One region of the Vogesella lacus genome, then DNA from elsewhere that is predicted to be linked to it. Evidence: riboswitches for the same ligand, from Rfam matches in the RefSeq annotation. Region 1 holds a riboswitch; the other holds the start of a gene.
What was found. Region 1 has a riboswitch for glycine ahead of gcvT (glycine cleavage system aminomethyltransferase GcvT). Riboswitches for the same ligand answer to the same signal wherever they lie in the genome.
Positions count from the first base shown of each region.

Region 2: it holds a riboswitch for glycine, as region 1 does, so the genes downstream of both, glyA (serine hydroxymethyltransferase) here and gcvT (glycine cleavage system aminomethyltransferase GcvT) in region 1, are expected to answer to the same signal.

Region 1 is NZ_CEETQT010000001.1:468,889-484,119, reverse strand. Features, by position in the region: gene ACZ9W6_RS02210 (diguanylate cyclase domain-containing protein) at 1-1,397, opposite strand, end outside; gene ACZ9W6_RS02205 (methyl-accepting chemotaxis protein) at 1,647-3,257, shown strand; gene miaA (tRNA (adenosine(37)-N6)-dimethylallyltransferase MiaA) at 3,313-4,257, opposite strand; gene fdxA (ferredoxin FdxA) at 4,325-4,648, opposite strand; gene gluQRS (tRNA glutamyl-Q(34) synthetase GluQRS) at 4,764-5,672, shown strand; gene ACZ9W6_RS02185 (amino acid permease) at 6,005-7,333, shown strand; gene ACZ9W6_RS02180 (NAD(P)/FAD-dependent oxidoreductase) at 7,412-8,389, opposite strand; gene ACZ9W6_RS02175 (TIGR02450 family Trp-rich protein) at 8,502-8,750, opposite strand; gene ACZ9W6_RS02170 (lipocalin family protein) at 8,786-9,328, opposite strand; gene ACZ9W6_RS02165 (cryptochrome/photolyase family protein) at 9,338-10,867, opposite strand; gene ACZ9W6_RS02160 (DUF2256 domain-containing protein) at 11,094-11,228, shown strand; glycine riboswitch at 11,485-11,583, shown strand; glycine riboswitch at 11,591-11,687, shown strand; gene gcvT (glycine cleavage system aminomethyltransferase GcvT) at 11,727-12,809, shown strand; gene gcvH (glycine cleavage system protein GcvH) at 12,878-13,264, shown strand; gene gcvP (aminomethyl-transferring glycine dehydrogenase) at 13,418-15,231, shown strand, end outside.
Region 2 is NZ_CEETQT010000010.1:47,594-62,824, reverse strand. Features, by position in the region: gene ACZ9W6_RS13575 (L-serine ammonia-lyase) at 1-846, opposite strand, end outside; gene glyA (serine hydroxymethyltransferase) at 943-2,199, opposite strand; glycine riboswitch at 2,321-2,417, opposite strand; glycine riboswitch at 2,419-2,513, opposite strand; gene ACZ9W6_RS13565 (methyl-accepting chemotaxis protein) at 2,885-4,753, shown strand; gene ACZ9W6_RS13560 (helix-turn-helix domain-containing protein) at 4,800-5,390, opposite strand; gene ACZ9W6_RS13555 (M24 family metallopeptidase) at 5,492-6,721, shown strand; gene ACZ9W6_RS13550 (alpha/beta hydrolase) at 6,746-7,537, opposite strand; gene ACZ9W6_RS13545 (PhoH family protein) at 7,572-8,972, opposite strand; gene ACZ9W6_RS13540 (peroxiredoxin) at 9,038-9,505, opposite strand; gene ACZ9W6_RS13535 (Smr/MutS family protein) at 9,480-10,118, opposite strand; gene trxB (thioredoxin-disulfide reductase) at 10,124-11,077, opposite strand; gene ACZ9W6_RS13525 (YjfB family protein) at 11,200-11,385, shown strand; gene ACZ9W6_RS13520 (hypothetical protein) at 11,442-11,933, opposite strand; gene ACZ9W6_RS13515 (YbaN family protein) at 11,908-12,363, opposite strand; gene ACZ9W6_RS13510 (TetR/AcrR family transcriptional regulator) at 12,391-12,987, opposite strand; gene waaF (lipopolysaccharide heptosyltransferase II) at 12,980-14,032, opposite strand; gene ACZ9W6_RS13500 (zinc-finger domain-containing protein) at 14,089-14,292, opposite strand; gene ACZ9W6_RS13495 (branched-chain amino acid transaminase) at 14,325-15,231, opposite strand, start outside.

The DNA.
Region 1 (15,231 bases):
ACGCCATTCTTGCCGGTCTGCTTGGCCTGATACATGGCGTGATCGGCCTGGCTGATCAGCTGGTCGGCGCTGACCCGGTGTGCAGGGATGTACTCGGTCAGGCCGATGCTGACGGTGACGCTCAGAAACTGGTTTTGCCAGGCAATAGGCTGGCTGATATGCCAGGCCAGCTGGCGCATTTCTTCCTGCAAGGCCAGATGATCCAGCCTGTCTGGCAGGGCCAGCACAAACTCGTCGCCGCCGATGCGTGCGACAAAATCCGGTGGCAGATGACGGGCATGCAATTGTGAGGCGACCTTGCTTAGTACCAGGTCACCCGCCGCGTGGCCGTAGCGGTCATTGATCGGCTTGAAACCATCCAGATCAAGATAGGCGAGAATCAGTCGCGGCGGTGGCTGTTGCTGCAGTATCTGCGCCAGATAGGCGACCAGCGCGCGGCGATTGGGCAGGCGGGTCAGTGAATCCATCATTGCCTGGTTTTCCAGCTCGCTCATGATGGCTGCCTTCTGCGTGGAGAGCTGCTGCAGATGGCTGGCTGTTTCCATCAGCCAGCCGAGGATGGTGTCTTGCTTGTAGCTGACAGCCGGTAACGGTTTGTCCTCGCCGATGTGGTGAATGTGCTGGTAAAGCTCGCCAAGCGAGCAGCCCAGCACATGGCGGGTATAGCGCTGGATCTGCCACAACAGCCAGCACAGTATGCCCGTGACCAGCAAGAAAATACCGCGGGTGATGCGGGCGTGCAGCGCGGTGAGGGCCACCTCCTCGCGCGTGCGCACATCCACCATGTGATAAAAGTCGTTGATCGGCCGCATGATGCGTGCCTTGGTCTGGACATAGCGGTCGTCAAAAAGCAGGTTCATCGCCTGCTGGCGGATCCGGGCAGTCTGCAATTCATCGCCCGGCTTGGCTGTATCGACCAGCTCCATGGCGCGCCACTCGATTTCTGTCAGCAAATCAGACTGCTGTTTTGCCTCGTACAGCTTGGTCATTTCCTGTTCGTTGAAACCGGCTTGCAGCATCAGGCTGAGCAGGCTGGCAGCCGGGCCTACCTTGTCCGGCGGGTGTTCTCCCGCCAAAAGCAGATCCCAATAAATCAGGTTGTATTCGATTGGGCGGGGGGCAAGACCATCTCGAATCGCCTTGACCTTGTTGAAATAGGTTTTGAAACGCAAGTCGCCGGTGGCTGCATAGGCGCGAGCCATTCGCGTCAGATCGTCGGACGATTGCCTGAGCTCGTCCGCCAGCGCAAACGAGGTGAAGCGCCGTTCATTGGCTTGGTCAAGCCGCCATTCGGCGTAGACATAAGCGGCAAAAGTCATCGCGAACAGCAACATGGCCACAAAAGTAAAGCTGAACAACCTTTGCTGGCGATCCAGATTTTTTTCGGCAGTAGGCATGCGGCTGGGTCCTTGCGGGGGGAGGTCTGCAGGTGCTTGTGACTGCCTGTTGCCGGCAGAAACATAGCCCTGTCATTTACGATAGTCTGCGGGGCCTGCCTGTTCAAACTGCAACACAGTGTCCGGTCATGCATGCGGCGATTTGTAACTATCTGCTGCACAAGGGTATTGATTTAATAATTCCACCAGCTAGAACTGATGAAGGGAGCGACCCGATATTAAAAAACAGAGAGGTGTGCGATGCGGTTCATGACAATCAAGGCAAGACTGCTGCTGGCATTCGCGGTGATGTTGCTGATCATTATCGGGCAGGGGATCTATGCAGTACGGCAGTCTGAAAAAATCGGCGAAATGATGGTATCGGTTTACGACAATAATCTGGTGCCGATCCGGGATGTATCCGATGTCAATATGCAGGCGCTTTACCATATCCGTGCTGTTTTGCGCATGATGGTCGAGCCGACAGCCGAAGGGCGTGCTGCGGCCAAGGACGCCATGCGGCAGCGTGCTGAAAAGTATGATCAGCTGATGACCAAGTATCTGGGGGTGGTACTCAGCGATGCCGAGAAGGCTGCCTTGCAAGGCTTGAAGCCGGCGTGGGAAAAATACCTGCAATCGGCCGCCGAGGTGGTCAAGCTGGTTGACGAGGGCAAGACTGCAGAGGCAGCTGCGCTGTATATCCAGCAGACACGCCCGGCCTTTGACGCGGCAGACAATCTGCTGACCGAAATTGTCAATGTCAATGTGAAGCTGGCTGCGGACGCCAATGCGGATGGCAAGGCAACGGTCAGCGGCATCACCACCCTGACTATCGTGATGATCGTGCTGGCAGTGATTTTCACCGTGGCTGTCGCGCTGACTATCAGCGGCAGCATTAATAGCGTGATTGCCAAGCTGAAAGAGTCGCTGGCGCGGCTGGCGGCGGGGGATCTGACCATACTCGAACAACCGCAGGGCAAGGACGAAATTACCGAAATGCAGGTGGCGCTGCGTCAGGCGCAAGACAGCCTGATCAGTATCGTGCAGGTACTGAAGAAGAATGCCCAGACGCTGGATCTGGCCGCGGGCGAGCTGGTATCGGCCGCACAGCAGGTAACGGTCAGCTCCGAGCACCAGTCGGAGTCGACTGCCGACAGCGCAGCCTCGGTCGAGCAACTGACGACCTCGGTATCACATGTGTCCGACAAGGCGGGTGAGGCGAATCAGCTGGCCATCCGTTCTGGTCAGCTGGCCGATTCGGGACGTGATGCCGTCAACCGGGCGGGTGCCGAGGTGGAAGAGGTCAGTCTGGTGATTGCCAATGCCGCGCAGCGCATCGGTCATCTGTCGGGCGATATCCAGCGCATCGGCCAGATTTCGGTGATGATCAAGGATGTGGCTGACCAGACCAATCTGCTGGCACTGAATGCCGCCATTGAGGCGGCGCGAGCCGGGGAGATGGGACGCGGCTTTGCCGTGGTGGCTGACGAAGTGCGCAAGCTGGCCGAGCGCACAACCAGTGCCACCCAGGAGATCTCTGGCATGATCAGCTCTATCCAGAGCGGCTCTGATGAAGCGGCCAGCGCCATGATGGGCTGCACCAGCATCATCGACAAGGTCAAAGGAACAACCGGCAGCTCTAGCCAGATCATGAATCAGGTTGGTAGCGAGGCAGGCCAGGTGCAGAACGTGATGAACGAGATTTCCTACGCGCTGAACGAACAGGCGATTGCCAGCCAGAATATCGCCAAGACAGTCGAGGCGCTGGCGCAGATGTCGGAGGAAAACGTCGCCGCGGCCATGAGCGTGTCGCAAACAGCCGAGTCGCTGCGGGATCTGTCCGGCGGCATCAACCAGTCGATTGCCTTCTTCCGCACCTGAAGTGGCAGACCGGTATGAAAAAAGGCGGCCGGGGCCGCCTTTTTCCGCTTCTGCCTCAGTGGCGTGACTGCCAGTCTTGCAGCAGGCGGCAGGCTTCGTCTTGTACGTCGCCGCGATTGACGGCGAGTTCGTGATTGTCGGCGGCCATGCTGCGCAGCCAGGTAATCTGCCGCTTGGCCAGCTGGCGGGTAGCGGCGATGCCACGTTCGCGGAATTCGGCAGCATTGCACAGGCCGTCCTGGTATTCCCATGCCTGACGGTAGCCGACACAGCGCATGGCCGGCAGCTCCAGCGTCAGCTGTGGCCAACGTTGGCGAATGGCCGTCATCTCGGCCAGAAAGCCTTGCTCCAGCATCAGGTCAAAACGCAGCGCGATGCGCGCATGCAGCCAGGCGCGGTCATCCGGATTCAACGCCAGCCGCAGGAAGTTGCCTTGCGCCGCATCGTCGCGGCCGCGTGCCAGCAGCGCCGACATCGGCTGGCCGGACAGCAGGCAAACTTCCAGCGCGCGCTGGATGCGTTGCGAGTCATTCGGCGCCAGTCGCGCGGCGGTGACGGCATCGAGTGCGGCCAACCTTGCGTGCATCGCCGGCCAGCCAAGGCGGGCGGCGTCGTCTTCCAGCTCGCGGCGCAGCGCGCTGTCGGCTTGCGGCAAGTCGGACAGGCCTTCGGCCAGCGCCTTGAAATACAGCATGGTGCCGCCAACCAGCAGCGGCGTTTTGCCGCGTGCCTGAATCTCGTGCATCAGCCGGGTGGCATCGGCGTGAAACTGCGCGGCCGAGTAGGACTCGGTCGGGTCGATGATGTCGATCAGGTGATGTGGGCAGGCGGCCAGCTCGGCGGCCGTCGGCTTGGCGGTGCCGATATCCATGCCGCGATAGACGAGGGCAGAGTCGACGCTGATGATCTCGACATCAAAACGCTCGGCCAGCGCCAGCGCGAGGCCGGTCTTGCCGGAGGCGGTCGGGCCCATCAGGAAAATTGCACGCAAATCGGACATCGGCTATCGGCTTTCGGCGGTAAGTGGCTAAGGTTGGCCGCAAGGCGGCGTGGCGGGCTGGGCGGGCTTAGCGTTCCAGCAAGTGGCGCTTGTCCTTGATGGCCAGCCAGTGTGCGTGGTCTTCCGGCGCAGGAATGCGCGCGCTGATCACCGGCCACAGCGGTGCCAGCTCGGCATTGATGGCGACAAAATCGTGCTGGTCGACCGGCAGGTTTTCGTCGGCAAAAATGGCTTCGGCGGGGCATTCGGCCACGCATAGTGCACAGTCGATGCACTCGGTCGGGTCGATCACCAGAAAATTCGGGCCTTCATGAAAGCACTCGACCGGGCAAACCGCCACGCAGTCGGTGTATTTGCATTTGATACAGGCTTCGGTTACAACGTGCGTCATTGAACGCCTTACTCCTTGCTTGCGGCCAACCTTGGCCGCATAAATGCTGGCGGGCGCTGCGCGCGCCCGTTGTCTGTGTGCCATTTTAGCGTTTTTTTGCCGGTTTTGCCTTGCCATGTCTGATGCCATCCTCGCCCCGTCCCTGCCTTATCGCGGTCGCTTTGCGCCCAGCCCCACCGGTCTTTTGCATGCCGGTTCGCTGACGACGGCAGTCGGCAGCTATCTGGAAGCGCGTAGCCGTGGCGGCGAATGGTGGCTGCGGATGGAAGACCTCGATCCGCCGCGCGAGATGGCCGGCGCGGCCGACAATATCCTGCGCACCTTGGCGGTGTTCGGTTTCGAGTGGGATGGCGAGCTTAGCTACCAGCATGACCGCCACGATGCCTACCGCGCCGCGCTGGATCAGCTGATTGCTCAGGGCGATGCCTATGGCTGTGCCTGCACGCGCAAGGAGATTGCCGAGCGCAGCCAGCGCGGGGCCGATGGCATGATCTATCCCGGCAGCTGCCGCGATGGCGTGCCGGCCGGGCGCGAAGCGAGGGCGTGGCGCTTGCGAGTGGATGACCGCTACACCGGCTTTACCGACCGCTTGCAGGGCGAGTGCGGCCAACGTTTGCAAAGCGAGATCGGCGATGTGGTGCTGCTGCGTGCTGACGGTTTCTGGGCATACCAGCTGGCGGTGGTGGTGGACGATATTGCGCAGGGCATGACCGACATCGTGCGTGGCGCGGACTTGCTGGTGTCGACGCCGCGCCAGTTGTGGTTGCGCGAAAAGCTGGGGGGTACGCCGGTCACGCATTGTCATTTGCCGCTGATGGTCAATGCTGCGGGTGAAAAGTTGTCCAAGCAGACGCTGGCACCGGCGATTGATGCCAGCGCGGCAGCCGGCGAATTGCGGCTGGCACTGTCGCGGCTTGGTCATCATCCACCGGCCGAGGTCGTCACCCTGGCCGAGCTGTGGCAGTGGGCGCTGGCCAACTGGCAGCTGTCACGCGTGCCACGCGGACCTATCGTCCTGGCATAGCGATTTGCGGATACAATCGCCAACCTTGCGCGCAAGGCGGCCGGCTGGCTGTCTTGCCGCATTTCATTAGAGCGAAGCGCCAGCCAACAGGGCGCCAGCCGCTGTCATGACAAGACTTTGATATTCCGGAATAAAGGTTTGCTTTCAGCGCGGGGAACATCCGTGCCGAAGGGGAGTTTTGCATGGCAAGGGGCTGACGTGCCGGCTTGCCAGTCGCCAGAAGAGACAGAGCAAATCGACTGTGCGCCACCGCGCACCAACCGGAATCAAGCTTGCATGAATATCTATGAATTCAGCGCCGCGATGGCGCTTTTTGTTTTGGAGGACGCGTGATGAGTACTCAGACGACACCGCGTCACAAACTCGGCATCTGGATGTGTACCGCCCTGGTGGTGGGCAATATGATCGGCTCCGGCGTATTCCTGCTGCCGGCGTCGCTGGCGCAGTACGGCGGCTCCTCGCTGATTGGCTGGGTGATTACCTCGCTGGGCGCGATCTGCCTTGCGCTGGTGTTTGCGCGGCTGGCCAAGCTGCTGCCGCAACGCGCCGGTGGCCCGTATGCCTATATCCACGAAGGCTTTGGCGATTTTGCCGGCTTCCTGATTGCCTGGGGTTACTGGATTGCGCTGTGGGCCGGTAATGCCGCGCTGACGGTGGCCGGGGTCAGCTATCTGGGCGTGTTCTTCCCGGTGCTGAACGAAAGCAACTTTGCCGCCGGTGCAACCGCCATCAGCCTGATCTGGCTGGTGACCTGGATCAACAGCCGTGGCCCGAAAAGCTCGGGCAGCGTGGCAGTGGTAACCACCATCCTCAAACTGCTGCCGCTGGGCGCGGTGACGCTGGCCGGCCTGATCTGGCTGAATCCGGAGCTGGTGCAGTTCAACCCGAATGCCAAGCCGCTGGGCGAGGCGATTCCGGCCACCATGGCGCTGACACTGTGGGCCTTCCTTGGCCTCGAATCGGCCTCGGTGCCAGCTGGTGACGTGCACCAGCCGGAGAAAACCATTCCACGCGCAACCGTGTACGGCACGCTGATTGCCGCCGCACTGTATATCGCCAGCACCGTGGCACTGATGGGCCTGATGCCGGCCGAGCAGTTGGCCGCATCGTCCGCGCCATTTGCCGACGCGGCGCGCAGCCTGTGGGGCGAGTGGGCGTATTACGCGGTGGGTCTGGGCGCGGTGGTGTCGTGCTTTGGCGCGCTGAACGGCTGGTGCCTGATGCAGGGCCATATCCCGGCCGCCGCGGCACGCGATCGCCTGTTCCCGTCCTTCTTCCGTCGTGAAAACAGCGCCGGTGTGCCGATTGTCGGTCTGGTGCTGTCCAGCGTACTGGTCACGATTCTGCTGGCCAGCAAGTACGCCGGCGGCCAGAGTGGCGTGCAGATCTTCGAATTCGTGATCCTGCTGGCTACCGCTACCACGCTGCTGCCGTATGCCTTCTGCGCGATGGCGCTGCTGGCGGTGATGCTCAAGCGTCACCAGCAGTTCAGCCGTCGCGACTGGTACGCGCCGCTGGCCTTCTCCTTTGGCGGCTTTGCTTTTGCCATGTGGACGATTTACGGCTCCGGCGCCGAGGTGGTGATGTGGGGCGTGTTGCTGCTGCTGGCCGGTTTGCCGGTGTATCTGTGGCAGCTGCGCGAGCGCCTGCTGAAAGACTGAGCCAGCGCTGTCTTGCTGAAGAATGAGAAGCCCGCCGGCATCAAGCCGGCGGGCTTTTTCATGTGAGGGGTGCAAGGCTTACAGGCTGGCCAGCATGCGCTGTGCCAGATGGCGGCCGCTGAGCCATGCGCCTTCTACCTTGCCGCCATGCAGCCAGTCGCCACACAGACCAAGGCGAGTGTTTTCATCCCAGCCGCTGCCGGTGTGGCTGGCTACGCTGTCGGCGTAGCGCCAGCGGTGGCTGCCGGTGGCAACGGGTTCGCCGCCGCCGAGTTGCCGGAAGGCTGCCAGAAGCTCGGCCACTACTGACTCGGCGTCGGCTTCCAGCCATTGTTCGCTCCACGCTGCATTGGCCTGCAACACCCAGCTTTCTTCGCCGCTGCGGCCGGGTTTGCTGTTGTTGCGGGCCAGCCAGCGCAGCGGGCCTTCGTTGACAAAGGCGGCATCGAACGGCAGCGGCTGGCGCTCGGCAAATCTCGCCAGTACCGTCCAGCAGGGCAGCATGCGATGGCTGGCGGCCAACGCTTGCAAAGCTGCACTGTGGCCAGCCAGTAGCGGTACTGCCTGAGCCGGTGGTACGGCCAGCACCACGGCATCAAAACGCGCCGGCAGTGTGCCGTGCTCCTTGCTGGCCAGTTGCCAGCCGTCGTCGTGTGCGTGCAGTTGCTGCACGGTGTGGCTGAGCGCTTTCGCCAGGCCGGCCGCCAGCGCCTTGGCCGGTGCTGACATGCCGGGTACGCCGACATAGCGCAGCGGCACTTCCGTGTGTTCATGCGCCGTTGTGCCGATCACCGTCGGTCGGCCGGGCCAGAAGGCGATGTGGCCGTCGGCCAGCCAGCTGTCCACCTGTTGGCGAAAGGCGGGGTCACGCGCGGTGAAGTATTGCGCGCCGTGGTCGGCTTGCCAGTGTTCGCCACGACGGGTGCACAAGCGGCCGCCAAGGCCGCGGCTCTTGTCGAAAACGCTGACGGCGAGGCCGGCTTCGTGCAGGGCGCGCGCGCAGGAAAGGCCGGCCATGCCGGCACCGATGATGGCGATCTGAAGGGCTGAGGTCATGCGCTGTTGCTCCTTGTCTTGAATGGGGTGTCGCGCTGGCGTGGCAAGCTTGGCCGCAGGCTTGGGTGTGTGGGCGCTGGCTGCTTGCGGCCAAGTGTGTGGCTGACGGTATTCAGTGCCAGCCTTGTCGCCAGCGCGTGGTGTCGGTCAGTGTTTGCCACGCGATGATCTGGCTGCGGTGGCTGTAAACCGCCTCGATTTCGACTTCGCTGATTGGCAGCGCAGGGTCGTCCGGCTCGATGACGCGGGTCACCAGAAAGTGCTTCTCGCGCTGTTGTGGCGTCACTGCTGTCCATTTGCTCAGCAGCAGCTTGCGCGGGTTCAGGCGTGGCGGGCGTGCGGGTTTGTTGTCGGTACTCATGGCGTTTTACTCGTGGGCGAGAGGCAGGCAGGGACTCAGGCGTCGGGCCGCGTCTGGCTGACGCGAATCAGCTGGCCGGTGTCAAAGCCGAGCGCCGCTGCCTGTTGTAGCAGGCGCTGGTAAAGCTCGGGCGGCAGCTGGCGGTCGCGGGCGAGTATCCACAGATAGTCGCGGTCGTTGCCGGCCACCATCGCCCAGCGGTAATCGGGGTCGAGTGCGATGACGTGATAGCCGCCATAAAACGGCCCGAAGAACGATACTTTCAGCGAGGCAAGGTTGGCCGCACCATTGAACAGCGCACGACCTTCGGCCTGTTTCCAGCGCTGGCTGGCGCTGTCATAGCCGCGGTTGATCACGCGGATGCTGCCGTCGGCCTGAGGCTGGTATTCGGCGCTGACATCGCTGAGGCCGCGCTCGAAACGGTGGTCAAGGCGGGCAATTTCATACCACTTGCCGCTGTAGCGTTGCACTTCAAAACCGGGCAGCGGACGGATGCCTTCTGGCGGCAGGGTGGCACAGCCGCTCAGCCACAGGCTGGCGGCGACAGTCAGGGCGAGGGCAAACGGGCGCAGGCGCATGAGGTTTCCTTACAGTTGATCCAGCCGCTGGCGAATCGCTGTGGCGGTTGCGGTGATGGCGGCTTGTTCTTCGGGTGGCATATTGTCCAGCTGGCGATAAACCAGCCCCAGGCGCGGGTTGGCCGCGAGCTTCGGCTGTTGCCGCAGGAAAAAATCCCAGTACAGCGCATTGAAAGGGCAGGCGTCCGCACCGTAGCGGGCATCACGGCGGTAGCGGCAATTGCCGCAGTAATTGCTCATGCGGTGCAGATAGGCGCTGCCGCTGACATAAGGCTTGCTGGCCAGAAGGCCGCCATCGGCAAACTGGCTCATGCCCAGCGTGTTGGGCAGCTCCACCCACTCGAAGGCGTCGATATACACGCCGAGATACCACTCGTGCAGTGCCTGCGGTGACAGGCCGGCCAGCAGGGCGAAGTTGCCGATCACCATCAGTCGCTGGATGTGGTGGGCGTAAGCGTCTCGCAGCGACTGGCCGATGGCTTGCGACAGACAGCGCATGCCGGTTTGGCCATGCCAGAACCAGGCCGGCAGTGGCAGCTGATGATCAAAGCGGTTGCGCGTGGCGTAGCCGGGCATTTCGGCCCAGTAAATGCCGCGCACGTATTCGCGCCAGCCGATGATCTGCCGCACAAAGCCCTCGGTGGCGGCCAGCGGTGCGTGGCCGTCTTGCCAGGCGCGGATGGCCGCGGCGACGACTTCTTGCGGCGACAGCATCTTGGTATTCAGCGCAAACGACAGCAGGGCATGAAACAGTAGCGGTGCCTCACTGTGCATTGCGTCCTGGTAATCACCGAAATGCGGCAGGCGATGGGCAATGAAGTCATCCAGCATTGCCAGCGCTTCGGCGCGATTCAGCGGCCAACGTAGTGTCTCGGCTGCGGGCTCGCCAAAGCTGGCAATGCCGGCCAGCTGCAGCATCTGCCACAGCACGCGGTGATCGTGCTGCGGTCGGGTATCAGGCGGCGGCAAAGGTTGGCCGCGCCACGGTTTGCGGTTGTCGGCGTCAAAATTCCATTGCCCGCCCAGCGGCTGGCCGCTGTCATCCAGCAGCAGGCGGTGGCGCTTGCGCATGTAGCGGTAAAACACTTCCATCCGCCACTGCTTCTTGCCGGCAAACAGCTTCGCGGCCTCTTCGCGACGGGTGTAAAAGTGCTCGCTGCCTACTGCCTCGCAGGGGATGGACTGACGGGCTGCCCAGGTACGCAACTGCTGATCCAGCCGCCACTCGTCTGGCAGTTGCCAGCAAAAACGGCTGGCAGCGTAGTGCTGCAGCAGCGCATCGAGATTGTCGGTGAGGCTGCCGCGATTGCTCGTGTCGTCCAGCCGCACATAGCGCACGCGATGGCCGGCAGCCTTCAGCTGGCGCGCAAAATCGCGCATCGCCGCCAGAATGGCCAGCAGCTTTTGTGCATGGTGAAGCACATAGCCGGCTTCTTGCCGCAACTCCAGCATCACATACACCACGTCGTCGCGGCAGTCGGCAAACCAGCTGTGCTGCGGGTTGAGCTGGTCGCCAAGGATCAGGCGCAGCTCGGTCATGATCTGCCTGCCGGCAAGGGTTGGCTGGCGCACGCGGTGTCTGCGGACAGGCTGCGCATGTCTGGTTTGGGGCGTGTCATTAGTACGTGTACGTATCGGGTGCTTGTCGTTGATGTTGCAGTCAACGTGAAATCGCTATTTGTACAATACAAATTATGTACAATATTTAGGTGGGTACGCAAGAAACCCTCGCGGCCAACTGTCTGCAGGAGAGGGGGTTTACCGGATGAAAATGCGCAAGAAGGCTGATTTGCCAGCAAAAATCTGTGCAAGATGCGGCCGGCCGTTCAGCTGGCGCAAGAAGTGGCAGGCGGTGTGGGATGAGGTGAAATACTGTTCAGACCGCTGCCGGCAACGCTAGCGGCAGGCGCTTCTGTCCGTCAGCTTGAGGGTGGAAAATGGTATCGGGTCACAGCTAAAAATGCTGCTGTGGTGCGGGATTTCGCCGGATTTCAGTGCTTCGAGCGGGTGTTGCTGGCAAGGTGTCTGTCATTATTTTCCATAAGCCAGACGGTGACTGATGGCGGATTTTCATGACATTCATTGTGTCATATGGCAAGTGACTGATCTGGCGGCCAAAACCTGCTTGCCAAGGTGGCTATCGCCAACGATAATGCGCGCATTCCGCAGGAGAGAGTGATTGCCCGCTTGGGTGGTCGCCGCCGAAGGCGCAAGTGCACCCGCAATCGCTCAGGCAAAAGGACTGCATGAATCGGGCTTTGGCCCGCAGAATCTGGAGAGCGGCGCACAGGATGCGCCCACCGAAGGGGCTAACGGCGCAATGCCGGAAAATCTCAGGTGCAGGGACAGAGGGGTGTGAGAAAACAGAGGATACTCACGCTCGCAACAAGGACCTGTCATGACAGCCCTGCAACACACCCCGTTCTACGACGCACACATCGCTTCCGGCGCCAAGATGGTTGACTTCGCCGGTTGGGAAATGCCCATCCATTACGGCTCGCAGCTGAAAGAGCACGAAATCGTGCGTACCGATGCCGGCATGTTCGATGTTTCGCACATGACTGTTGTCGACATCACCGGCAGCGACGCTAAAGCCTGGTTGCAGAAACTGATCGCTAACGATGTGGCCAAGCTGGGCTTCGAAGGCAAGGCACTGTACTCCGGCATGCTGAACGAGCAGGGCGGCGTGGTGGATGACCTCATCGTTTACCTGACCGCGACCGGCTACCGCATGGTAGTGAACGCCGGCACGACCGAAAAAGATCTGGCGTGGATGGACAAGCAGTCCGCCGGCTTTGACGTGAAGCTGCAAGTGCGCCGCGATCTGGCGATGCTGGCCGTTCAAGGACCGCAGGCTATCGACAAGGTATGTCTGGTCAAGCCGGAGCTGGCCGAAGGCATCCGCGCACTGAAAGTATTCCAGGGCCTGCCGCAAGGCGAGTGGTTCTACGCCCGCACCGGCTACACCGGTGAGGACGGTCTGGAAATCATGGTTCCGGCTGCCGAAGCCATTACCTTCTTCAACCAGCTGAAAGAAGTTGGCGTATCGCCTATCGGCCTGGGCGCGCGTGACACCCTGCGTCTGGAAGCCGGCATGAACCTGTACGGCCACGATATGGACGAAACCGTCTCCCCGCTGGAAGCCGGCATGGGCTGGACCCTGGCCTTTACCGAAGGCCGCGATTTTATTGGCCGCGCCGCGCTGGAAGCGCAAAAGGCTGCTGGTGTCGCCATGAAGCAGGTTGGCCTGGTGCTGGAAGGCCGTGGCGTACTGCGCGAAGGCCAGAAAGTCGTGGTGGATGGCCAGGAAGGCATCATCACCAGTGGCACCTTCTCCCCGACCCTCAAGCATTCCATCGCCATCGCCCGTGTACCGGCCTCGACCGGCGCAGTGGCCCACGTTGATCTGCGTGGCACGCTGACCGAAGTGCGTGTGGTGAAAATGCCGTTCGTGCGTAACGGCAAAAAGGTTTTTGAATAAGTCTGGTGTATAACGCAGGGCGAGAGACGACAGCCCTGCCGAATCCTTACCCAATCTGGAGAGTAAACATGAGCAACATTCCTGCAGAACTGAAATACGTATCCAGCCACGAGTGGCTGCGTCTGGAAGCCGATGGCTCCGTTACCGTTGGTATTACCGAACACGCACAAGAGCTGCTGGGCGACATCGTATTCGTCGAGCTGCCAGGTGTTGGCGCTGCGCTGGCTGCCGATGAGCAGGCTGGTGTGGTCGAGTCCGTGAAGGCTGCTTCCGACGTATACGCGCCTATCGCTGGTGAAATCCTCGAAGTGAACGCCGAACTGGAAGGTCAGCCTGACCTGGCCAACAGCGATCCGTACGGCGCTGGCTGGTTCTTCAAGATCAAGCCGGCCAATGCCGCTGATCTGGATGCCCTGATGGACGCGGCTGCTTACGCGGCCGAAATCGGCGCCTGATGAAATGACCCTGCCGTGGCAACGCGGCAGGGTTTTGTTTTTGTGTTGCCCAAACACAGGAAAGACCCGTCTGGCCAGACTTGCGGCCAACCTTGGCCACAGCCGTTTTTCCTGTGTTTCTGTAACTGACTGTATCCATTCGGAATCGAAGACATGTCGCTCTCGCAACTCTTCAATCATCAAGAATTCATCGCCCGCCATATCGGCCCGTGCGAATCCGAAAAAGCCGAAATGCTGGCCTATATTGGCGCCAAATCGGTAGAAGATCTGGTGGCACAAACCGTGCCGGCCGGTATCCGTTTCAACCGTGCGCTGGATCTGCCAGCCGCACAGCGTGAAGTCGACGCGCTGGCTGACCTGAAAGCCGTCGCCGGCAAGAACGTGGTCAACAAGTCCTTCATCGGTCTGGGCTACTACCCGGTGATTACCCCGGGCGTGATCCTGCGCAATGTGCTGGAAAACCCGGGCTGGTACACCGCCTACACCCCGTATCAGGCTGAAATCGCTCAGGGTCGTCTGGAAGCACTGCTGAACTACCAGCAGATGATCATCGACCTGACCGGTCTGGAAATGGCCAACGCCTCCTTGCTGGACGAAGCCACTGCCGCCGCTGAAGCGATGGCCATGGCGCGTCGTGCCTTCAAGGGCAAGTCCGAGCAGTTCTTTGTTGACAGCCGCGTACTGCCACAGACCCTCGACGTACTGAAAACCCGCGCCGAATACTTCGGTTTCGAGCTGGTACTGGGGCATCCGGAAGAAGCCGGCAATGGCGACTACTTCGGTGCCTTGTTCCAGTATCCGGGCGAAGCCGGCGACCTGCTGGACCAGACCCCGTACATCGCCGCCGTCAAGGCCAAGGGTGCGATGGCGATTGTCGCTGCCGACGTAATGGCGCTGGTGGCACTGAAATCGCCAGCCGAAATGGGCGCAGACGTGGCCGTGGGTAACACCCAGCGCTTCGGCGTGCCAATGGGCTTCGGTGGCCCGCACGCTGCCTACTTTGCCTTCCGTGACGACCAGAAGCGCTCCGCGCCTGGCCGCATCATCGGCGTGTCGATCGACACCAAGGGCAAGCCGGCACTGCGTATGGCGCTGCAGACTCGCGAACAGCACATCCGTCGCGAAAAAGCCAACTCCAATATCTGCACCTCGCAGGTACTGCTGGCCAATATCGCCGGCATGTACGCCGTCTTCCACGGTCCGGAAGGCGTGAAGCGTATCGCTGCGCGCATCCATCGCATGGCTGCCATCTTCGCTCACGCGGTGAAAGCTGCCGGCAGCAAGCTGGTATTCGAGCGTTTCTTCGATACCGTACAGGTTGAGCTGGGCGCGAATGCGGCCAACGTTTACGCTGCCGCGCTGGCTGCCGGCATCAACGTGCGTGACGCCGGCAATGGCGTGTTGGGTGTCGCCTTCCACGAAGCCGCGACCACCGCTGATCTGGCCAAACTGGTTGAAATCTTCACCGGCAAGGCTGCCGACATCGCCGCGCTGGACGCTGCTGCCGCTGACGCGATCCCGGCCGCGCTGAAGCGTGAATCCGCCATCCTGTCGCATCCGGTGTTCAACACGCATCATTCCGAGCACGAAATGCTGCGTTACCTGAAAAAGCTGGAAAACCGCGACCTGGCGATGAATCACTCGATGATCAGCCTGGGCAGCTGCACCATGAAGCTGAACGCGACCAGCGAGATGATCCCGATCACCTGGCCGGAATTCGCCAATATGCACCCGTTCGCCCCGCGCGATCAGGCCGTTGGCTATCTGGAAATGATCGATGCACTGCAGCAGCAGCTGATCGCCATCACCGGTTTTGACGCCATCTCCATGCAGCCGAACTCCGGTGCGCAGGGTGAGTACGCCGGCCTCTTGGCGATCCGTCGCTATCACAAGAGCCGTGGCGAAGCCAACCGTACTGTCTGCCTGATTCCGCAATCCGCCCACGGTACCAACCCGGCGACCGCGCA
Region 2 (15,231 bases), on a different contig from region 1:
GGCAGCATTTTCTTCATTGACTGCGAGTGCATACAGGTTGACCCAGTCGAGTACAGTCAGTGGGTCACGCAGCGCAGCTTCTGGTGAGGCCAGCAGCTTGCGATACATGTCAGATGCGCGACGTTTGACTTTCATGCCGCCTGGCAGGATGCCTTCGCGCTCGCAGCCGCGCTTCACGCAAGCTTGCATGACCTGCCAGATTTGCAGCAGGCCACTGCGGATTTCATCTTCTGTGCGCCAGGCCAGTTCGTTTTCCAGCATGATCTGGCTGATGGACTTGCCATGGCGCTGACACAGTGCCAGCAGTTCGGCACCACTTTTGAATGGATGACGCAGCTCGGTGACACCTGGCGGGGTGAAGCCGGCATCGATGGCCGCTTCATCCACAACAAAGCCGCCGCCTACTGAGTAATAGGCACGCTTGGAGAGGCTGTTGCCCGAAGCATCAAATGCCTCGAATATCATACCGTTGGGGTGGTAGGGCAGCGCCTTGCGCTTGTAGAGAATCAGGTCTTCTGACTCGTTGAAATTGATGGTGTGCTTGCCCAGCAGGTTGATCGAGCGGGCTTCGCGAATGGCATGCAGCATGGTGTCGACCTGATCAGTGTCGACCAGATCCGGCAGCTCACCCTGCAGGCCAAGCAGCACGGCGGTATCGGTGCCGTGGCCTTTGCCGGTGGCACCGAGCGAGCCGAACATCTCTGACTTCACCCGACAGGTAATGCCAAGCAGGCCATCCTTGTCGAGCCGTGCGATAAATTGGCGGGCTGCGCGCATCGGGCCGACGGTGTGCGAGCTGGATGGGCCGATACCGATTTTAAACAGGTCAAAAACACTAATTGCCATGCTGCTTCTCTTATTTTTGCTCGGGTGGCCTTGCGGCCAACCCAGGTTTGACGGGTGTGTGTGGCGGCTACGTTGGCCGCAGCCGCCGGATTGTACTTAACGATAGACGGGGAAGTCAGCGCAAAGCGCCAGAACCTGGCGTTTTACCCGATTGGCAACCTCGGTGTTGTCAATATCATCCAGAATGTCGCAAACCAGATTGGCAATCAGGGTGGCTTCTGCTTCTTTGAAGCCGCGGCTGGTGATGGCTGGTGTGCCGATGCGGATGCCACTGGTGACAAACGGACTTTGCGGGTCGTTGGGCACGGCATTCTTGTTGACCGTGATGTTGGCCGCACCCAGTGCGGCATCTGCCGCTTTGCCGGTAATGCCTTTGTCGATGAGATCCAGCAAGAACAGGTGATCATCGGTTTTGCCCGAGACAATCTTGTAGCCGCGGTGCTGGAAGGTGCTGACCATTGAGCGTGCATTGGCAAGCACTTGCTGCTGGTAAGTAATGAACTCGGGTTGCTGTGCCTCAAGGAAGGCAACCGCCTTGGCAGCGATGACATGCATCAGTGGGCCGCCCTGAATGCCGGGGAAAACCAGTGATTGCAGCTTTTTGACCAGCTCTTCCGGCGGGTTGGCCGCAAGGATCAGGCCGCCGCGTGGGCCGCGCAGGGTCTTGTGGGTGGTGGTGGTGACCACATGGGCGTGTGGCAGCGGGTTGGGATAAAGGCCGGCGGCAACCAGTCCGGCGACATGGGCCATGTCCACGAATAACCATGCCCCGATGCTGTCGGCAATTTCGCGCATGCGTGCCCAGTCTACGATCAGCGAATAGGCGGAGAAGCCGGCAACAATCATCTCGGGGCGGTGCTCTGCGGCCAACCTTGCCACCTCGTCGTAATCGATTTCGCCGCTCTGGCTGTCAATGCCGTACTGGATGGCATTGTAGATTTTGCCGGAGAAATTGACTTTGGCACCGTGGGTGAGATGACCGCCATGGGCCAGGCTCATGCCAAGAATGGTGTCGCCCGGTTGCAGCAGCGACATGTATACCGCTGCGTTGGCCTGACTGCCGGAGTGTGGCTGCACATTGGCGTAATCAGCGCCAAATAGCTGCTTTGCACGGTCGATAGCCAGTTGCTCAACCACATCAACATGTTCGCAGCCGCCGTAATAGCGCTTGCCCGGGTAGCCTTCGGCGTATTTATTGGTTAGTTGACTGCCCTGTGCCTGCATGACGCGCGGGCTGGCATAGTTTTCCGAGGCAATCAGCTCGATGTGTTGTTCCTGACGCAGTGTTTCGGCCTGCATGGCCGCCCATAGCGCATCATCAAATCCGGCAATTTCCATCTCTCTGTGAAACATCGCGCAACTCCTGTTATGTGCCGCAAGACAACGGGTCTTGTGATCGGCTGGTAGTGGCGAGTGTGTAGGGGTAGGGCTGGAATGAAAAAAGGAGCCCCGTCCGGTATCACCCGACGTTGCCCCCTCTGTCCCTTTGCCTGAGAGATTCTGGCTACCAGATTGCGGTAGCCGTGCTGCCTTCGGCGAGGTGCTGCTTTGCAGACCTGCTCTCCAGAGTGCCTGGTTCACACAGTTCTTTTGCCTGAGAGTTTCTGGGGCGATTCCCCTTCGGCGCTGTCGCAGTCGTTCCGGACAGTCTCTCCTGTGTATCCCGTGGAATGTTTGACATTCCTGCGGCTCAGGCAAATCTAGAGAAAGTTGATGTCCAAGTCAAATGCCGGCAAGGAAAGTGATTGGCATATACGATTGTCAGAAATATTGCTGTTTGGCATTGCTGGCTAAAATTTGAGAGGTAGTTTTGATGCGGGGATTTAATGAAATGCTCAGTTAGGCTTGATATATAACATCGAATAGGCTGAAATGCGCGAGTTCGGGACGTACTTGCTGGTTGACTCGTTTGTCTTTTGTCATCGTGTGGTTTGGTGTCAACTGACTGAGTTGACTATATTTTGGCAAGTTCGTGTCTCAAGGCTTATATGAATAATAGGCCATTCAATAAATAAAAACGCAAGCAAGGGGAGCGCGCATGACAATCCGAACCCGATTGATGATGTTCGTGTTGTTGGTGATGACTGCATCAACAGCAGTATTCTGTGGCATCGTGTATTTCAAGATGAGCCAAGCGCTCGAAGAGGAGATCTCCCGCGAGATCAATCTCGCCGCTGACAACAAGGCCAGCTTTGTGACCGAATGGGTACAAAGCCGCCAGCAGATTGTCAGCTCGATTCTTGGCCGTTTCGGCAAGGGTGATTTGCAGCCGATTCTGGATCAGGCTCAACATGCCGGTGGTTTTGATTCGGCTTATGTTGGCCAGCCAGACAAGACCATGACCATGGATGCCAAATCGCCTGCATTGCCAGCTGGCTACGATCCGACTGGCCGGCCTTGGTACAAGGCCGCAGCAGCCGTTGATGGCCCGACCACTTCGCCTCCTTATCTTGATGCCGCAACCAAGCGCCCGATCATCACTTTTGCCGAGTCGCAAAAGTCGGGCGGTACGTTGACGGCAGTTGCTGGCGGTGACGTTACGCTGGCGCGGGTGGTTGACGAGATCGTCTCTTCCAAATTGCCGGGCGGTGGCTATGCCTTCTTGGTAACGGCTGAGGGTGAGGTGATTGCCCACCCGCAGAAGGACTCGGTACTGAAGAAAATCGGCGAAGTAGTGCCTGGCATCGACCTTGGTTCGCTGGCCAAAGATGGCAGCATTCAGGATATCGACCTGGGTGGCGAAGTGAATATGGTTTCGCTGATGTCTGTGCCAAAAACAGGCTGGCTGCTTGGTATCGTGGTGCCAAAAGCCGAGGCCATGTCGCCGGTGCGCGAGTTGCTGACAGTGTTGATCATTCTGGCGATTGTTGGCTTGTCGATTGCGTCGGTACTGACTTATGCCGGTGTTGCCAAAATGCTTTCGGGGCTGGGTTCCTTGCGCAAGGCCATGCTGGAGGTTGCCAGTGGTCAGGGTGATCTGACCAAGACCATTCCGGTGGGTAATCGTGACGAGGTCGGCCAGATTGCCGAGTCGTTCAACCAGTTTGTGGCCAAGTTGCGTGAGATGTTCCTGACGGTACGTGGCGAATCTGATGCCTTGGCGATGGATGCGGTGGGTCTTAATCGTGTTGCGGACAAGATTGCCCAGGATTCACGCGTGCAGTCATCCGAATTGTCGGCAACGGCGGCAACGATCGAGGAGATTACAGTCAGCATTAACCACATTGCAGATCATGTCGGTGAGACTGAGCAGCTGGTGTCCCGCTCTCGTGACAATGCTTTTGACTCTCACAAGGCGATGGCTGAAGTTGCCCGCGAAGTCGAGTCCATCGTTACTGCGGTGGGTTCATTGCAGGATGTGATGTCCAGCCTGTCGGGCCAGTCCGAGCAAATCAAAGGCATCGTGGCCGTGATCCGTGATATCGCGGATCAGACTAATATGCTGGCGCTGAATGCAGCTATCGAAGCGGCACGGGCCGGCGAGCAGGGGCGTGGTTTTGCCGTGGTGGCGGATGAAGTGCGCAAGCTGGCCGAGCGTACAGCAACGGCTACCGTCCAGATTGCCGAGCTGATTGATACCGTTATCGCCAAAACGGGTGAGGCGATTACACATGCTGACGAGACTAATGCCAAGGTGGCCAGTGGTGTAGCGCTGTCGCGTCAGGCAGCTGACAAGGTAGACATGATCAAGGGTCACGCTGAGGAGATTTCTTCTCGCATGGGCGAGATTACGTCTTCAACCGCCGAGCAGGGCGTGGCAACCAATGAAATGGCGCGTAGTGCCGAGCGCGTAAACGTGATGGCGCAGCAGACTGATGCAAGTTTGCAGGATGCGCTGGCTACGATTCAGTTGCTGGCCAGTCGTGGTGATCAGCTCAAGTCACTGGTGTCGCAATTCAAGCTGTGAGTGCGGATGTATTGAGATAAAAAAGAGGCGCAGATGCGCCTCTTTTTTATTTGGCGTTCTCGAAAAGCGGTTGGGTACTGACAGAAATGATTTCACACACCTCGCCAGAGTTGTTGTGTATCGCGTGTCTTTCTTTCGGGTTGAAATGCAGCGAATCGCCACTGACCAGATCATATTTGTTGTTGCCGACGATATAGCGCACCTTGCCATTCAGCACGTAGACAAACTCGTCCCCCTCGTGGCTGACCTCTTCCGAGCGGTAGTCAATTGGTAGGATCAGTTTGACTGCATTGAGTACGCTGCCGTCAAAGGAGGTGCTCAGGCGCTCATAGCGCTGCATCATGCCGGTGAGGGCATAGCTTTGGCGGGTGTTTTGGTGAGAGTCGGGTGCCTCCTGGCGTGGCAGGGGGAATAGCTCGCTACTTGAGACGCCGAGTGACTTTGCGATGTTGGCCAGCGAGGATAGCGACAGGCCGGTCATGTCCCGTTCGGCCTGGGACAGGAAGCCTGCAGAAACCCCGGCCTCTTTGGATACTTGTACCAGTGTCTTGCCGCAGAGCTTTCTGTATCGCCTTAGTCGTTGGCCTATCGATTCTTCTGACATCGCTGTTGTATTCCCGTTGCGCGGTATGCGCATGTTTTATCAATATCGTGAGTTTGGCAATCAAAATTTAAGTGACACTAAAATTTGCTTGCTATCATGCACTGAATTATTACGCAAAAGACAGGGAGCAGGTGATGGCAATCGGGATTGGTGGTGTCAGCAAGCAGGATGCACTGCAAAAATTATCGTGCATGACGGCAAATGTGCAGCCGATTGAACTGGCTGAATATCAGGCGAGAATGGGCAAGGCCGCGAGTCTGATGCAAGAGCATGGTATTGATGCCATGTATCTGCATGCAGGGACTAGCCTCAAGTATTTTACCGGTCTGAAATGGTATGCCAGCGAGCGTATGGTCGGTGCAGTGCTGACGGCCGGTGGTCAGCTACGTTTTATTGCACCCCATTTCGAGCTGGGTACGCTGGATGAGTATATGGTTCAGCGCGCGCCGGTGAGTGGCTGGCATGAGCACGAATCGCCTTATGCGCTGTTGTTCCGTGTGCTTGGCGAGCTGGGTGTCAATGCTGATCAGGCCAATACCGTACTGGCTATTGATGAAAGTACTCCGTTCTTCGTGTTTGACGGTTTGCGCGAACAAGGTGCGGCTTGTCGTTTCGTCAATGCCAAGCCAGTGACAGCTGGTTGCCGCATGCAGAAATCTGCTGCCGAGCTCGCGCTGATGCAGGCGGCCAAAGACATGACGCTGGAAGTTCACAAGGCGGTTGCCAGCATCTTGCATGAAGGCATCTCCACGCTAGAGGTCGAGGCGTTCATCGATGAGGCGCATCGCAAGGTGGGTGCGGCTGCGGGTTCCTATTTCTGTATCGCCTTGTTTGGCCCGGCGACGGCTTTTCCGCACGGGGTGAAGGAACCGCAATACCTGAAGCAGGGTGATATGGTGTTGATTGATACCGGTTGTGAGCTGCATGGCTATCTGTCGGATATTACCCGCAGCTATGTTTTTGGCGAGGCCAGCGAGCGTCAGCGGCAAGTATGGCAAGCAGAAAAGTCAGCGCAGGCTGCGGCCTTTGCTGCTGCACAGCTGGGCAAGCCTTGCGGCTCGGTTGACCTGGCTGCCAGAGCGCAATTGCAGGTGGATGGTTTTGGCCCGGAGTACGAGCTGCCGGGGCTGCCGCATCGTACGGGTCATGGCATCGGGCTGGATATTCACGAGTGGCCGTATCTGGTGAGTTCTGACCAGACGCCGCTGGCGGTCGGCATGTGCTTCAGTAATGAGCCGATGATATGCGTGCCGGGAGAGTTTGGCGTGCGGCTGGAGGATCATTTCTACATGACCGAGCAAGGCCCGCGCTGGTTTACCGAGCCTAGCCACAGTATTGACGATCCGTTTGGTTATCAGCGGTAAACGGACCGTCAATCCGGCTTTGTACTAGCCTGGTGTGAGGTCGGCGGCCACGGTGCTGACGGCCTCTTTTTCCAGCCAGTCATGAATGGCCTTGGCAGCCAGCAGCCATTGCCTGTCCAGCATCACCATATGGCCCAGTTCGTCGATATTGCATTGCTTGGCATTCAGGCGTTGCACGACCTCGCGAACATCGCTGTCGCCGATCAGCAAGTCAGACTTGCCCAGCAAGACCAGCGCATGATCAGGGCGTTGGCTATATCTTGCGGCCAACGTTGACCAGCTCATGTCGAGCAGGGCTTTCTGGCTTTCGGGCCGGCAATGGCTAAGGCACCATTCGATATCCTTGTCCGAACTGTGTTCGCTGAACAGCAGGGCGCGTACGCTGTCAGCATCCATGCCGGTGCCGGTCAGCTGAAACATATTGAGCCGGGTCAGCAGGTCGGGGCGCTGACACATCATGCGCCAGGTCGAGCGTGACAGCCCGCTGGCCGGTACGGGTGCCAGCAGGGCGACGGCGTGCAGCGGGTGTCGGGTCAGGTATTCCTGCACCACAAAGCCGCCCATGGAGTGGGCGATGATGATAGGCTGCGGGTCACCCAGCAAGGTCAGCGCTTGCGCAAGATTATCGACATAACGATCAATGCCCGGCGGCAGACCATTGCTGTTGGGTGATTTGCCGTGGCCCTCGAAGCTGAGGGCCCAGCAATCAAAACCTTGTTTGGCAAACCAGGGCATGAAGCGCTCATGCCAGCAGCTGGCATCCGAATAAGCGCCATGTAAAAACAGCAATGGACGCGTCTGGCGTGACTTGCCCATTGCCGGTTTGTGTATCAGTTCAAGTGCGGACAAATCAGAGTACCTCCGCCGCGTGGTCGGCGAGTCGCGAGCGCTCGCCGCGTTGCAAGGTGATATGGCCCGAATGCGGCCAACCTTTGAAGCGATCTACGACATAAGTCAGGCCAGAGCTGCCTTCCGTCAAGTAGGGGGTGTCAATCTGGCTGATATTTCCCAGGCAGACAACCTTGGTGCCCGGGCCTGCACGGGTAATCAGGGTCTTCATCTGCTTGGGCGTCAGGTTTTGCGCTTCGTCGATGATCAGATACTTGTTGAGGAAGGTGCGGCCGCGCATGAAGTTCAGCGATTTGACCTTGATGCGGCTGCGGATCAGGTCGCGGGTGGCGGCGCGCCCCCAGTCGCCACTGTCATCTTCGCTGCGATTGAGCACATCAAGGTTGTCTTCGAGTGCGCCCATCCATGGCAGCATTTTTTCCTCTTCGGTGCCAGGCAAAAAGCCGATGTCTTCGCCGACTGGCACCGTCACCCGCGTCATGATGATTTCGCTGTACAGCTTTTGTTCCAGCGTCATGGCGAGGCCGGCAGCCAAGGTCAGCAAGGTCTTGCCGGTACCGGCCTGGCCCAGCAAGGTCACGAAATCGATCTCCGGGTTCATCAGCAGATTCAGCGCGAAGTTTTGTTCGCGATTGCGTGCGGTGATGCCCCAGACATTGTTTTTCTGGTGACTGTAATCCTTGAGGGTTTCGAGTGTGGCTTCTTTGCCTTCCTGCTGGATGACACGGGCTTGCAGGGTTTGATCGCCGCCTTGCCATAACAGCTGGTTCAGCAGCAGCTTGTTGGCATCCGGGCCTTTGAGCTGGTAATAGGTGCGACCGTTTTCCTGCCAGGATCGCAGCTCCTTGCCGTTTCTGTCCCAGAACTGGCTGTTGATTTCGAGTGTGCCGGTATACAGCAGGTCGCTGTCTTCCAGCACCTTGTCGTTGAAGTAGTCTTCGGCATCCAGCCCCAGCGCACGTGCCTTGATGCGCATATTGATGTCTTTCGACACCAGTACGACCTCGCGTTCGGCATCGTGCTGCTTCAGTGCCATCACGATGCCGAGTATCTGGTTATCGGCCTTGCCGACTGGCAGCGGATTGGGTAGTCGTGTATCGAGCAGGCGAGTCTGCAAAAACAGGCGGCCACTGGCGGCCTGATGGCTCTTGCTGCCTAGCGGGATGCCATCGTCGATATTGCGTTGCTGGCTGACCAGCTCGTCAATGAAGCGGCTGGCCTGGCGGCCGTTGCGGGCAACTTCGGACATGCCTTTCTTGTGATCGTCGAGCTCTTCGAGAGTGATGATGGGGATGTAGATGTCGTGTTCTTCGAAGCGGAACAGGCAGGTGGGGTCATGCAACAGCACATTGGTGTCGAGGACGAACAGTTTGCTGATCTTGCTTTTCTTGCGGCCAACCATGATTACCCCCTTGTCTGGTCAGGCCTGATGGCCTGACCGTGATCATCGCGGTGCCGGCAGAGATTTTATCCGGCTGTCGGCACCTGGCTCAGGGACTCGATGAAGGCGAGTACTTCATCGACGTGTCCGGGCACCTTGACGCCGCGCCATTCGCGCAGGATCTGGCCTTGGCCATCCAGAACGAAAGTGCTGCGCTCAATGCCTCTTACCTGTTTGCCGTACATGTTTTTCATTTTCATGACAGCAAACATCTCACATACAGTTTCGTCCGGATCGCTGATCAATTCAAATGGCAAAGCGTACTTGGCGCGGAAATTTTCATGGGATTTCAGGCTGTCACGCGAGACGCCGAAAATCGTGCAGTTGGCCGCAAGAAAGCGCTCGTGCAGATCGCGAAATGCCAGTGCCTCGTTGGTGCAGCCCGGCGTGTTGTCCTTGGGGTAGAAGTAGGCAATGGCAAGGCCGCTGGCCGGCAGGCGGGCAGTCAGGCCGCTGGTGGCCGGGGCTTCAAAAGCGGGGATAATCGTGCTCATGGTGGTCTCCATGTGGGTGATGTCGTCTGAGCAAAACCAGTACGGCACCGCTGCCGCCCTGATGGCTGTCGGTTTCACAAAAGGCCAGTACGTCCGGGTGCTGGCTTAACCAGCCGCGTACCATTTTGGGCAGTACCGGTTCGCCGCGCGAGCTCAGGCCTTTGCCGTGAATGATGCGCACGCAATTGCCTTGCTCGCGTTTTCGGTGCAAAAACACGGTCAGCTGTTCGTGTGCGGTGTGACGGTCAAGACCATGCAAGTCGAGCTCGCCGCAGACAGGCCAGTGTCCGCTCTTGAGGCGGCGCAGGCTGTTGCTGGCAATGCCGGGGCGGCGATGTTCGTAAGGAAGCTGTGCCGGTTCAAACCAGGCTGACATTTGTGTCAGCAGGGCATCGGTGGTCAGCAAGCTGTGGGATTTGCCATGCATGGGGCGCGGGCGTGGCTTGGGCAGTTGCGGGATGTGACGATTGTCAGGCTTGAGTGGCTTGACGCCGGGGACGGCAGACGGGAAGTCGATTTCAGCCGCAGGCGGCTCAGGGTTGGCCGCAGCCGGCGCCACGGGGGCGCGGGGCTGCAGCTTGATTTGCTTCAGTTGCGACTTGAGTGCTTTCAAGCAACTTACTTCAGCTGATCCAGATAACGCTCGGCGTCCAGAGCGGCTTGGCAGCCGGAGGCGGCGCTGGTTACGGCCTGGCGGTAGATATGATCCTGCACGTCACCGGCAGCGAAGACACCTTCGACGCTGGTGAGGGTGGCATTGCCATCGCGGCCGCCACGGGTAATCAGGTAGCCGGTTTCATCCATTTCCAGCTGGCCTTTGAAGATGTCGGTGTTCGGCTTGTGGCCGATGGCGATGAAGACGCCCATCAGGCCGATATCTTCGCTGCTGCCGTCGTTGAATTTCAGGCGAACACCCGTCACGCCGGAAGCATCGCCGAGGACTTCATCCAGATTGGCATTCAGCTTCAGGGTGACTTTGCCTTCGGCAACGCGAGCCATCAGCTTATCGATCATGATCTTTTCGGCGCGGAAGCTGTCGCGGCGATGGATCAGGGTCACATGCTTGGCGATGTTGGCCAGATAGAGTGCTTCTTCAACGGCAGTGTTGCCACCACCCACGACGGCTACGTCCTGATTGCGGTAGAAGAAACCATCGCAGGTCGCGCAGGCGGAAACGCCTTTGCCGGAGAACGCTTGCTCGGATGGCAGGCCCAGGTACTTGGCGGAAGCGCCAGTGGCGATGATCAGGGCGTCGCAAGTGTATTCGCCGCTGTCGCCGATCAGGCGGTAAGGCTTCTCATCCAGCTTGGTAGTGTGGATGTGATCAAAGATCATCTCGGTACCGAAACGCTCGGCATGCTGCTGGAAGCGCTGCATCAGCTCCGGGCCCATTACGCCGGAAGCGTCGGCAGGCCAGTTATCAACCTCGGTCGTGGTCATCAGCTGGCCGCCTTGGGCGAGGCCGGTAATGATGACCGGTTTCAGGTTGGCGCGTGCCGCGTAAACGGCAGCAGTGTAACCGGCAGGGCCGGAACCGAGGATGAGAAGCGGGGAGTGACGAGTCTGGCTCATGTTTTTTTCCTGTCAAACAGAAACGATAAGGCGTATTCTAACAGCTAAAGCACCTGTATCCGATTGAGTGTTGCTACTTGCCGGATAGATTTCGATTATCAACCATAGCAAAGGAGGATTTCATGGATGGCATTTCGGCGGCATCGGCGCAGAATATCAAGCAAACCACAGAAACTTTCGTGCTGAAGAAGGCTATGGAAGTGGCAGGAGATTCGGTGTTGAGTCTGGTTGGGGCGGCGGTTTCTGCATCGCCAAATCAGACCAATAATCCGCCAAATCTGGGTAATCGCATTGATGTGCGTGCCTGATGCCTTGAGGCAGTAAAACAAGAACGGGAGCCTTGGCTCCCGTTTTTCATTGCAGCTCAGGCGCTGGCACTGATAGCCGGGCCACTTGGCGGGCCGGCATCCTGCAGCAAGGACTGGTTGGCCTGATATTGCACGACAGCCTGCCTGGCAGGGTTGCCGCTGAAGCGCTGGTCTGCAAGTTCATTGCGATTCTGCGCAGGTGGATTGCTGGCAGGAGGGCGTGGCGCGGCTTCCGCGCGAACGGCATCGTTGGCGCTGTTGCCGCGGTTCTCGCTGCCTTGACTGTTACTGCTCTGTGCCGTGACGGCCTGGTTGGCCGCAACCTCACGCTGGCGATCAAACAGCTGGCTTTGCAGGGCGCTGCTGGTGGCGCTGATGGCATTGCTGCTTACCGGTGGTGCGGCCGGTGGCGGGGCAGCTTGTTCTGCTGCCGGTGCGGGCGTGGCGACGGCGGCGGGCGGGCTGTCTTCCGGTCGCTCGCGTACATTGCGGCCAACGTTGCTGACCGGGCTGTTAAAACTGTTAATCGCGTTCAGGTTCAGATCCATGATGGCGAGTCCCATGGCTTGGATTTGATTCTATTGTAGCGCAAGTACTTGATGTTGTTGGTGGTGAAGGCAGTCTGATCATCCAGATAATCAGGCCAAGTCCGAACGTAACCAACCCCGCGCCGAGCAGGGCCTGGTCAGCACGGAGCTGATAGCTGCTGAAGCCGATGGATAGCGTAATGGTGCAGATGGCAATGGTTTTGCTTCTGCGTGTCATGGTGCGATGCTGTTGCCACAGTCGCAACGGCGGGCCGAAGCGCGGGTGGTCGAGCAATTTTTGCGACAAGGCCGGATTGCTACGCGAAAAGCATGCCAAAGCCATGATCAGGAAGACGGTTGTTGGCATGACCGGCAGTAGTGCGCCGATCAGGCCCAAGAGCAAAAACAGGTAGCCGGCGACCAGCCAGAGCATTCGCAGGGGCTTTTGCATGCACCTCTCCGTGTGGTCGTGCCGGATTCAGTTTGGGCTGTTGTTCAGGGTGAGGGCCAGCATGCGCTCCGCCAGCTCGCTGACAGACAGATCACCACTATCGCGATACCACTGCACCGTCCAGTGCAGGCTACCCAGCAGGGTGCGACGCAGTAGGCGGGTGTCCTGCTTGACGAGGCCTTCGGCAGCAGCCTGATCCAGTACGTCCTGCCACAACGCTTCGTAGCGGTCGCGCAGGATGATCAGCCCCGGTTTGGCGTTGTCCGACACGCTGCGCCATTCGTAGAGCATCACTTCCAGCGCGGCCTGGTTGTCACCCAGCAGCGAGTGCAGATGGACGTGGAATAGTGCGGCCAACTTGTCGTGGGTGTTTTTGGCTTGACCCAGTGCGATGGCCAGTTGTTCGGTCGTGGCGGTAATGCCCAGCGCCATCACCGCCACCAGAATCTCTTCCTTGGTGCGGAAATGATAGAACAGGCTGCCAGACTGTAGGCCGACGGCATTGCCGAGGTCGCGCACCGTGGTGCGTTCGTAACCCTGATCGCGGAACAGGCGGGCGGCCGCACGGATCAGCTCCATGCGGCGGCTATTGTCTTCGGTGTGGCCAGGCAAGGTTTTACTCATCTTGAATTTCCACGGTGATTGGCAGGGGGGCGCGGTTCAGCAGTTGTTCGCAGGCTTGCAGGACGCGTTGCGGCTGCATGTCTTCGAGGCAGCGCAGGTGCTGATAAGGGCACTGGCGCTCGAAGCAGGGGCTGCAGTCCAGACCCAGCGTAACGATTTCAGCCTTGTCGCTCAAGGGCGGGGTGAAGTCGGGGCTGGATGAGCCATACAGGGCTACCAGCGGCAGATCCAGTGCGGCTGCAACATGCATGAGGCCGGAATCATTGCAGACGGCGAGCTTGCACAGCGCCAGCAAATCGATTGCCTCATCGAGGCCGGTCTTGCCGCACAGATTGATGGCGATGTCGCTGCTGAGGCGGCTGATCTCATCACCGATTTCCTGATCCTTGCCCGAGCCGAACAGCCAGACCTGAAAGCCTGCCTCGTGCAACATACGTGACAGGGCAGCAAAGTGGCGTGCCGGCCAGCGCTTGGCCGGGCCGTATTCGGCACCCGGGCACAGTGCGATAGCCGGTTTGTCGAGATTCAGGCCAATGCGGCTGGCGGCTTCGGCGCCCTTGGCAGTCGAGCCTTGCAGTGAAGGGTAGGGAATCGGTCGTTGCAGGGCGTGGCGGGGCGCTTCGGCAAGTATGCAGAAGCGCTCGACCATGGTTGGCAGCTCGTGCTCGTCCAGTTCGCGCAGATCATTCAACAGGCCGTAGCGCATTTCACCGGTAAAGCCGGTGCGCAGCGGAATGCCGGCCATGAAGGGGATCAGTGCCGCCTTCAGCGAGCCGGGCAGTACGACCACCTGATCGAACTTTTCTTTCGCCAGTTCGCGCGCAACGCGCCAGCGCTCGCCCAGACGCAGCTGGCCATGGCCGAAGGGATTCAGGTGGGCCTTGGCCACCTCGGGCATGCGTGCCAGGAGTGGCAGCGTCCAGGCCGGTGCAAACACATGCAGCTCGACGCCGGGGTTGCGCTCGTGCAAACGGCGGTACAGCGGCTGTGCCATGACGCCATCGCCCACCCAGGACGGGCCGATTACCAGTATTTTTTTGATCATGTAGCAATTAAAAAAGGTGCGACGTTGGCCGCACCTTGTCAAAGTGAAGAGCCGGCTCAGTGATGGCCGCTAACCGGGCCGTTCAGCTTGTAGCGGGTGCCACAGTAAGGGCACAGCGCTTCGCCGCCGTTCTTGACGATAGGCAGGAATACGCGCGGATGCGAGTTCCAGGCCACCATGTCTGGCGTAGGACAGTGCAGCGGCAGGTCCTTGCCGGTGACTTCGATCAGGCGTTCCTTGTTTTCTTTCAGCTCGGCCATGGTATTGCTTTCAGTTCTTTGCCCGCAGGCGGTTAGTCGATATAGGTGAGCCAGTGCTGCTTGTCGGCAGCCAGGCCTTTGACGCAGTCAAAGTAGCGTTTCTGGATGGCGGCGGTGATCGGGCCGCGTGTGCCTTCGCCGATAGGGCGGCGGTCCAGTTCGCGGATCGGGGTCACTTCGGCGGCGGTGCCGGTGAAGAAGGCTTCGTCAGCCGTGTAAACCTCGTCGCGGGTAATGCGTTTCTCGATGATCTCGTAGCCCATCTCTTCGGCCAGTTGCACTACGGTGTCGCGGGTAATGCCTTCGAGTGCGCTGGTGAGATCCGGCGTGTAAATCTTGCCCTTGCGGATGATGAAGATATTCTCGCCCGAGCCTTCGGCGACAAAACCGTCCACGTCCAGCAGCAGGGCTTCGTCATAGCCTTCAGCCGTGGCTTCGTTGTTGGCGAGGATGGAGTTCATGTAGTTGCCGTTGGCCTTGGCCTTGCACATGGTGATGTTGACGTGATGACGGGTGAAGGAACTCGTCTTCACGCGGATGCCTTTTTCCAGGCCGTCTTCGCCCAGATACGCACCCCATGGCCACGCAGCCACGATCACCTGTACATCATCCTGTTTCGGCGCTACGCCCAGTTTGCCGGAGCCGTAAAACGCCATCGGGCGGAAGTAGCAGGACTTCAGCTTGTTGGCACGCACCACGTCGATATGCGCCTGATTGATCTCGTCCTTGCTGAACGGCAGCTGCATGCCGAGAATCTTGGCGGAGCGGAACAGACGGTCGGTATGGTCCTGCAAGCGGAAGATTGCCGGGCCTTGCGGGGTTTCGTAAGCGCGCACGCCTTCGAAGACGCCCATGCCGTAGTGCAGGGTGTGGGTCAGCACGTGGGTGGTGGCATTGCGCCAGTCAACCAGTTCGCCGTTGTACCAGATGAATCCGTCA